2 regions of the Kitasatospora sp. NPDC059146 genome follow, and region 2 is predicted to be linked to the other one. Evidence: riboswitches for the same ligand, from Rfam matches in the RefSeq annotation. Region 2 holds a riboswitch; the other holds the start of a gene.
What was found. A riboswitch is a leader RNA that binds a small molecule or an ion and turns the genes downstream of it on or off. The one in region 2 is predicted to bind magnesium.
Positions count from the first base shown of each region.

Region 1: it holds a riboswitch for magnesium, as region 2 does, so the genes downstream of both, ACFXPX_RS21230 (NRAMP family divalent metal transporter) here and ACFXPX_RS02025 (NRAMP family divalent metal transporter) in region 2, are expected to answer to the same signal.

Region 1 is NZ_JBHZCY010000048.1:10,337-14,542, reverse strand. Features, by position in the region: gene ACFXPX_RS21240 (FdhF/YdeP family oxidoreductase) at 1-222, shown strand, start outside; gene ACFXPX_RS21235 (YhgE/Pip domain-containing protein) at 229-1,554, opposite strand; M-box (ykoK) riboswitch at 1,733-1,910, shown strand; gene ACFXPX_RS21230 (NRAMP family divalent metal transporter) at 2,272-3,921, shown strand; gene ACFXPX_RS21225 (hypothetical protein) at 4,025-4,206, shown strand, end outside.
Region 2 is NZ_JBHZCY010000003.1:77,598-81,803, reverse strand. Features, by position in the region: gene ACFXPX_RS02030 (MgtC/SapB family protein) at 1-419, opposite strand, end outside; gene ACFXPX_RS02025 (NRAMP family divalent metal transporter) at 591-2,276, opposite strand; M-box (ykoK) riboswitch at 2,642-2,818, opposite strand; gene ACFXPX_RS02020 (ABC transporter ATP-binding protein) at 2,987-3,781, shown strand; gene ACFXPX_RS02015 (FtsX-like permease family protein) at 3,778-4,206, shown strand, end outside.

The sequences.
Region 1 (4,206 bases), on a different contig from region 2:
CGCGGCATCGCCGAGTTCGACCCGGTGGACGTCACCAGCACCGCCCGGGACGGCTCCACCCGCTCGGTGCACGGCTACCTGGCCGTCCCGTACGACATCCCGCGCGGCTGCGCGGCCGGGTACATGCCGGAGCTGAACGTGCTGTGCGCGATCGGCGACCACAGCACCCAGAGCGACCAGCCGATCATGAAGCACCTCAAGGTGACCGTGACGAAGAGCTAGACCGGCCTACTCCGAGGGCTGGGGCGTCCAGCGGTGCAGGCCCTTGCGGTCGTAGTAGCGGGTCATCCCGAAGCCGAAGGCCAGGGCCAGCGCCACCCCGATGGCGATCATGACCCAGCCGCGGGCCAGCCCGGCGTCCGAGCGGGCGTCGAAGAAGAGGATCGCCCGGATGCCGTCGCTCAGCTGCCGCATCGGCTCGAAGACCGCCAGGAAGCGGTAGAAGCCGGGCACCGCCTGGAGCGGGACGGTCGCCCCGGAGGACGGCAGGGCGAGCGCGATGAACACGAACATGGACACCAGCTGCCCGATCCCGCCGAACGCGGCGTTGATCGCCTGCACGCCGAGGCCGACGGCGAGGCTGGCGCAGTAGGCGAACACCCACAGCAGGGCCTGGTGCGGGGCGTCCATGCCGAGGATCCCGGCCGTGCAGAGCAGCACCAGGGAGGTGGTGACCAGCATGATCCCGGCGGTCATCAGCATCTTGAGCAGCAGGGTCTGGGTGCGGCTGATCGGGACGGTCGGGCGGCGGGTGTGCCAGGGGCCGATCTCGCTGTCGCTGTAGCCGAGCGCGGTGTCGACGCCGTTGTGGATGATGTTGCCGCCGATGAAGCCGGTCAGCACGGCGAGCAGGGTGAAGTAGAAGGCGCTCAGGCCGAGGCCGCTGTGGCTGCCGATCGGGTGGCCGACCTGGGTGGCGACGGCGAACGGGTCGGCGAGCAGCAGCCGGGCGGTGGCGCCGGTGTCCGGCCCCTGGGCGCCCGGGCCGCCCTGGGCCGGTACGGCGGCCAGCAGCCGCTGTCCGGCCGCGACCGAGGCCTGGTGGGCGGCGTTCTGGGCGATCTGGGCGGCGATCGAGGAGCCGAGGCTGCCCAGGCCGGGGTTGGTGAGGACGGTGAGGGTGGGCCGATGGGTGGCCCCGCCGGCGGCGAGCGCGGTGACGGTGGCGGTGAAGTCGGCGGGGACGAGCAGCACGCCGTAGACCTTGCCGGCGGCGAGCAGGTCGCGGGCGCCCGCGTCGTCGGTCTGGCGCCAGCGGACGGTGTCGCCCGGGATCCCGGCCACCACGGCGCGGGTCAGCTGGGTGCCGAGGTTGACCGGCTGGCCGGGCGGGGGCGGGGCCTGGTCGGCGTTCACCAGGGCGATCGGCAGCCGGTGCAGGTGCCCGGTCGGGTTGACGATGCCGCCCAGGTAGAGCAGCGAGAGCAGCGCGGCCACCAGGGCGCACAGGACGCCGGGGAAGAGCCAGAGCTTCGGGCGCCGGGCGAGTGCCAGCGCCCTCGCCCGCCGGGGAGCCCCCGGAGGTCCTGCGGTCTGGGAGCCTGCGGTCGCCATGCCACCCCTCAGCTGCGTGTGCGTGTGCGGGTACGGATCCGGCGGGAAGTCGTTCCGTCGTCACGTGGCGCTCAAACCCGCGTCACCCGGACGGACGTCACGCCTCGCGAAAGGTAAAGGTTCTACCAAGTGCGCAAGTATCGCGCTTCCGTCGGTCTATGCTTCTGGAGGTTTGAAGAAGGCACCTCGTTCGGTGAGGCTTCTTCACGGACACAGGCCACTGATCCGACGACGTCGAGAGACGCCCAGGGTTAGGACAGATCTTCCCGACCTAAGGGTTGATCCGAAGTGGCTTCCGGCCCGAACGGGTTGGACACGCCGTGGAGTGCCAAAGCTCTGACGAGTTGGGGTGAACCGGTGGCAGTCGCGCGCGCCGGTGAACTCCTTGCCGTGTCGATGACACGCACCACGGGGTGCGTCGACCGGGAGGAGGCGAGAGACATGGATTGCAGTAGTCCGGGCCACAGTAGCCCCTGCCCCCGCCTGCCCTCGTACACCTCCGGCACGCGGTAACAACCTTCCCTGCGCGTACAACTGACGCACCGTCACGTCATGGCGGCGACGTCGTCGCACCGTTCGCCAGCACGCACGCGGCTCCGCCGTGCCCGCCCGGGCACCGCCCCGCCGCGGGCCGGTGCGCCGTGCCCGCACGCAGGGGGAATTACTGCTGCGCGCCCCCATCACCCCGCCTGTCCCGGGGTCCACGGGAGGAACGTCATGACCACCAACGCCACACTCAACTCCAAGCCGCAGAAGCAGCGTTCGGCCGTACTGGACGACGCCCACGTCGGCGACATCAAGGGTGCGCTCGGCACCATCAAGCTCGATGACGACGCACCGCGCCAAGGCCTGTCGGCAAGACTCAAGACCCTGCTGGCGATCGTCGGCCCCGGCCTGATCGTGATGGTCGGCGACAACGACGCCGGCGCCTTCTCCACCTACGGCCAGGCCGGCCAGAACTACGGCACCCAGCTGCTGTGGACGCTGCTGATGCTGGTGCCCGTGCTGTACGTCAACCAGGAGATGGTGCTGCGCCTGGGCGCGGTCACCGGTGTCGGCCACGCCCGGCTGATCCTGGAGCGCTTCGGCAAGTTCTGGGGCGCGTTCAGCGTCATCGACCTCTTCCTGCTCAACGCCCTCACCCTGGTCACCGAGTTCATCGGCGTGACGCTCGCGGCCGGCTACCTGGGCCTGCCCAAGGTCGCCTCGGTGGTGCTGGCGGCGGCGATCATCATCGCCTCGGCCTTCACCGGCTCCTTCCAGCGCTTCGAGCGGGTCGCGGTGACCCTGTGCATAGGCTCGCTGCTGCTGGTGCCGATCTACTTCATGGTCCACCCGAAGACCTCGCAGATGGCCCACGACTTCGTGGTGCCGCAGATGCCGGGCGGCGCGGGCGAGTTGGCCGCGGTCATGCTGGTGATCATCTCGATCGTCGGCACCACCGTCGCCCCCTGGCAGCTGTTCTTCCAGCAGTCGTACGTCATCGACAAGCGGATCACCCCGCGCTTCATGAAGTACGAGAAGGCCGACCTCTGGATCGGCATCGCGATCGTGATCATCGGCGCCGCCGCCATGATGGGCTTCACCGCCGCCGCCTTCGCGGGCACCGACGGCTTCGGCCAGTTCTCCGACGCCGGGGCCGTCGCCAAGGGCATCGAGGACAAGGCCGGCCACCTGGCGGGCGTGCTGTTCGCCATCGCCCTGCTGGACGCCTCGATCATCGGCGCCTTCGCCGTCTCGCTCTCCACCGCCTACGCCATCGGCGACGTCTTCGGCATCAAGCACTCGCTGCACCGCGGGGTCAAGGGCGCCAAGGGCTTCTACGGCATCTACGCGGGCCTGGTGATCGCCGCGGCCGCCATCACCCTGCTGTCCACCGGCTACATGCAGGGCCTGATGACCCAGTTCGTCCAGGTGCTGGCCGGGGTGCTGCTGCCCTCCGCCACCGTCTTCCTGCTGCTGCTCTGCAACGACAAGGCGGTGCTCGGCCCCTGGGTGAACGGTCCCAAGACCAACGCCTTCACCGCCGCCGTGGTCGGCGTGCTGGTCACGCTGTCGCTGATCCTCACCGCGGCCGTCGTCTGGCCGGACATCAGCTCGGACGCGATCCTGCGGATCATGGCCGGCTGCGGGGTGGCGGGCGTCCTGGTCGCCGGGTACTCCTTCCTCTCCGGCCGCCGCGGCACCAAGGAGGACCCGATCGACCGCACCGGCCGGGAGAACTGGCGGATGCCCCCGCTGGAGACCCTGGAGAAGCCGGTGATGTCCACCACCCGCAAGCTCGGCATGGGCGCCCTGCGCGTCTACCTGCTGGTCGCGATGGTGATGGTGATCGTCAAGATCGTGCAGACCGCACTGAACCACTGACCCGGACGCCGGGGGCGGCGCCGCACACCACGGCCCGCCGCCCCCGGCCCCGCCCCGGAACCCTCGACCACCCCGCACCCGGGGTAAGGAAGGCAGTACGGCCATGCGCACCACCACCCCCTTCCACCACCTCTTCCACCACTGCCCCAGCGTCCGACTCGCCCTGCACGACGGCGTCGAGCGCGCCTACCGCCTCGACGACCCCGGCAGCTGCCCCCGCTCGGGCACCCGCAACACCCCGGCCTCCGCGTACGAGCCCCGTGTCCACCTGGCCTACCTGCTGGC
Region 2 (4,206 bases):
GGGGACCGGTCGAGCAGTCGGCCGGCCGGGCGCAGCACCAGGTGGACGGCGAGCACCGCGAAGGTGCCGAGCGCGGCCAGCTCCAGCTTGCCGGAGGCCGCCAGCACCCCGACCGCGGCCGAACACCACAGCGTGGCGGCGGTGTTGAGGCCGCGGACGCCGGCCCCGTCGCGCAGGATCACGCCACCGCCGAGGAAGCCGATACCGGAGACCACGTAGGAGGCGACCCGGGTGGGGCTGCCGGTGTCGCCGACCGCCTCGCTGTACAGGACGAACAGGGTGGCACCGGCGGCGACCAGGGCGTTGGTCCGCAGGCCGGCCATCCGGGCCCGCCACTGGCGCTCGATGCCGATCAGCGCGCCGCAGGCGACGCCGGTGGCGAGCCGGACCAGGAACTCGACGGTGGTCAGGGTGTGCACGACGGCACCTCCTCCAGAGGATTCACGGGGAAACGGGGCAACACGGGTAGTACGGGCCGTACGGAGCACACGGGGAACACGGGCAACGCGGGCCGGGGGATCGCGGGCAAAGGAACGGACGGGTGGCGAGCCGCTGCCCGCCACCCGTCCGTACGGGCTCCGCTCGGCGGCTCAGTGGTTGAGCGCGGTCTGGACGACCTTGATGATGACCATGACCATCGCGATCAGCAGGTAGGCGCGCAGGGCGCCCATGCCGACCTTGCGGGCGGTGGACATCACCGGCCGGCCCAGGGTCTCCAGCGGGGGCATCCGCCAGTCCTCCCGGCCGGTGCGGTCGATCGGGTCCTCCTTGGTGCCGGTGCGGCCGGCCGTGAAGAAGTAGCCCGCGACCAGGACCCCGATCACGCCGCAGCCGCCCATGATCCACAGGATCGCGTCCGAGCTGATGTCCGGCCAGACCACCGAGGCGGTCAGGATCAGCGAGAGCATCACCAGCACGCCGACCACCGTGGAGGTGAAGGCGTTGGTCCGGGGCCCGTTGGCCCAGGGGCCGAGCACGGCCCTGTCGTTGCAGAGCAGCAGCAGGAAGACGGTGGCGGAGGGCAGCAGCACCCCGGCCAGCACCTGGACGAACTGGGTGATCAGGCCCTGGGTGTAGCCGTTGGACAGCAGGGTGATCGTCGCGGCGACGGCCACCAGTCCGGCGTACACGGCGTAGAAGCCCTTGGCGCCCTTGACCCCGCGGTGCAGCGAGTGCTTGATGCCGAAGACGTCGCCGATGGCGTAGGCGGTGGAGAGCGAGACGGCGAAGGCGCCGATGATCGAGGCGTCCAGCAGGGCGATGGCGAACAGCACGCCCGCGAGGTGGCCGGCCTTGTCCTCGATGCCCTTGGCGACGGCGGCCGTGTCGGAGAACTGGCCGAAGCCGTCGGTGCCCGCGAACGCCGCCGCCGTGAGGCCGATCAGCGCGGCCGCGCCGATGATCACGATCGCGATGCCGATCCACAGGTCGACCTTCTCGTACTTCATGAAACGCGGGGTGATCCGCTTGTCGATGACGTACGACTGCTGGAAGAACAGCTGCCAGGGGGCGACGGTGGTGCCGACGATCGAGATGATGACCATCATGACGGCCGCGAGCTGGCCGGCGCCGCCGGGCATCTGCGGCACCACGAAGTCGTGGGCCATCTGCGAGGTCTTCGGGTGGACCATGAAGTAGATCGGCACCAGCAGCAGCGAGCCGACGCAGAGCGTGATGGCGACCCGCTCGAAGCGCTGGAAGGAGCCGGTGAAGGCCGAGGCGATGATGATCGCCGCCGCCAGCACCACGGAGAGGACCTTGGGCAGGCCCAGGTACCCGGCCGCCATGGTGACGCCGATGAACTCGGTGACCAGGGTGAGGGCGTTGAGCAGGAAGAGGTCAATGACGCTGAACGCGCCCCAGAACTTGCCGAAGCGCTCCAGGATCAGTCGGGCGTGGCCGACACCGGTGACCGCGCCCAGGCGCAGCACCATCTCCTGGTTGACGTACAGCACCGGGACGAGCAGGAGCAGCGTCCACAGCAGCTGGGTGCCGTAGTTCTGGCCGGCCTGGCCGTAGGTGGAGAAGGCGCCCGCGTCGTTGTCGCCGACCATCACGATCAGGCCGGGGCCGACGATCGCCAGCAGGGTCTTGAGCCGGGCGGAGAGTCCGTGGCGGGGGGTGGTGTCGTCGAGCCGGATGGTGCCGAGCGCACCCTTGATGTCGCCGACATGGGCGTCGTCCAGGACGGCGGACCTGGCGGCGGCGGTCGCAGCGGTGGCGGCGGGAGCGGTGGGGACCGTGGGGATCTTCGGGTCCAGCATCACGTTGGTCATGGCGGGGCCTCCCTCCCCCTACCTTGAGGGGGCGTCAGGGGGCACGCAGCGGCGGACCTCCCTGCGGGCGCACGGCATCCACGCCGTACGGCGACGCTGAGCGGCGGCGGCCGTGCGGGCACGATGATGCTGACGACGCGTCAAGCGGCTTGCGTCCGGGCATGGTTGAGCGCAGGACGAAGCTTCGGGTGAACGCGCAGGGAAGGTTGTTACCGCGTGCCGGAGGTGTTCGAGAGCATGCGGGGGCAGGGGCTACTGTGGCCCGGACTATCGCAGTCCATGTCTCTCGCCTCCTCCCGGTCGGGGGCGCACCGTCTGTGCGCCGCATCACGACACGGCAAGGAGCACACCGGTCTTCGAGGACCGGTACACCCCAACTCGTCAGAGCTTTGGCACTCCACGGCGTGTCCAGCCGGATCGGCCGGAAGCCACTTGGGGTCAACCCTTAACTCGGGAAGACCTGTCCTGAACCTGGGCGTCTCTCGACGTCGTCGGGTCAGTGGCCTGTGTCCGTGAAGACGCCTCACCGAACGAGGTGCCTTTTCAAACCTCCCAAAGCATAGACCCGGCGCGGCGACCCCGAGTCACCTTTTCGGCCGATCTTCGACAGCTTTGTAGAACCTTGACCAAATCCGCCGCGACTTGCTCATCCTCCACCGGCATATATAGTTCACCGACATATGCAGCTGAACAGCTCACGAGGGGGAACCATGTCCCACATCGATCCGAGCCGACCCGCGCCCGTCCTGCAGCTGGCCGGGGTCTCCCGGGTGCACGGCCGCGGCGCCGCCGAGGTGCACGCCCTGCGCGAGGTCGACCTGACCGTCCACGCCGGCGAGTTCGTCGCCGTGATGGGGCCCTCCGGCTCGGGCAAGTCGACCCTGCTCACCCTGGCCGGCGGGCTGGACCTGCCCAGCGGCGGCGAGGTGCTGGTCGAGGGCGTCACCCTCGGCGGCCTCGGCCGGGGCAAGCTCGCCGACCTGCGGCGGCGCTCCGTCGGCTACGTCTTCCAGGACTACAACCTGATCCCGGCCCTCACCGCCGCCGAGAACATCGCCCTGCCGCGCGAGCTCGACGGCGTCTCCGGACGCACCGCCCGCCGGGAGGCCCTCGCCGCCCTGGAGGAAATGGGCATCGGCGAGCTCGCCGACCGCTTCCCCGACGACATGTCCGGCGGACAGCAGCAGCGCGTCGCCATCGCCCGCGCCCTGATCGGCGAGCGCCGGCTCGTCCTCGCCGACGAACCCACCGGGGCGCTCGACTCCGCCACCGGCGACGCCGTGCTCGCCGTACTGCGCGCCCGCTGCGACGCCGGGGCGGCCGCCATGATGGTCACCCACGAGGCCTCACACGCCAGTTGGGCCGACCGGGTGGTCCACCTGCGGGACGGCTCGGTCGCCTCCGAGAGCGTCGGACGCCGCTCCGGCAGCGGCCGGGCCGCCGTCCACCGCTCCCAGCCCCTCGACGACTCCACCGCCAACTCCTTCGGCGAGGTGGCCCGATGAGGTTCGGAGCGTGGAAGGTCGCGCTGCGGATGGCCCGGCGCGACGCCCTGCGGGCCAAGGGGCGCAGCGCCCTGATCGTGGCCATGATCGCCCTGCCCGTGCTCGGCGTCACCGGCGCCGACGTGGTCCACCGCAGCGGCCAGCTGTCCCCCGCCGAACGGGTCGAGCGGGTGGTGGGCGGCGCGGACGCGCTGGTCACCGCGCTCAGCCCGGGCCAGGCCGTCGAACAGGCCCCGGTCGCCGAGGACGGCGCGTTCGCCGTCCAGCCGCGGCCCGGCCAACAGCCCACACCCGAGCAGCTCAAGGGCGCGAGCACCGACCCGACCGCCCTGGTCGGCTCGCTGCTGCCGCCCGGCAGCGCGCTCACCCCCGTCCGGACCGGACCGGAGACCGGTGCGAGCTCGCCCGAGGGCCTGGTCCGCACC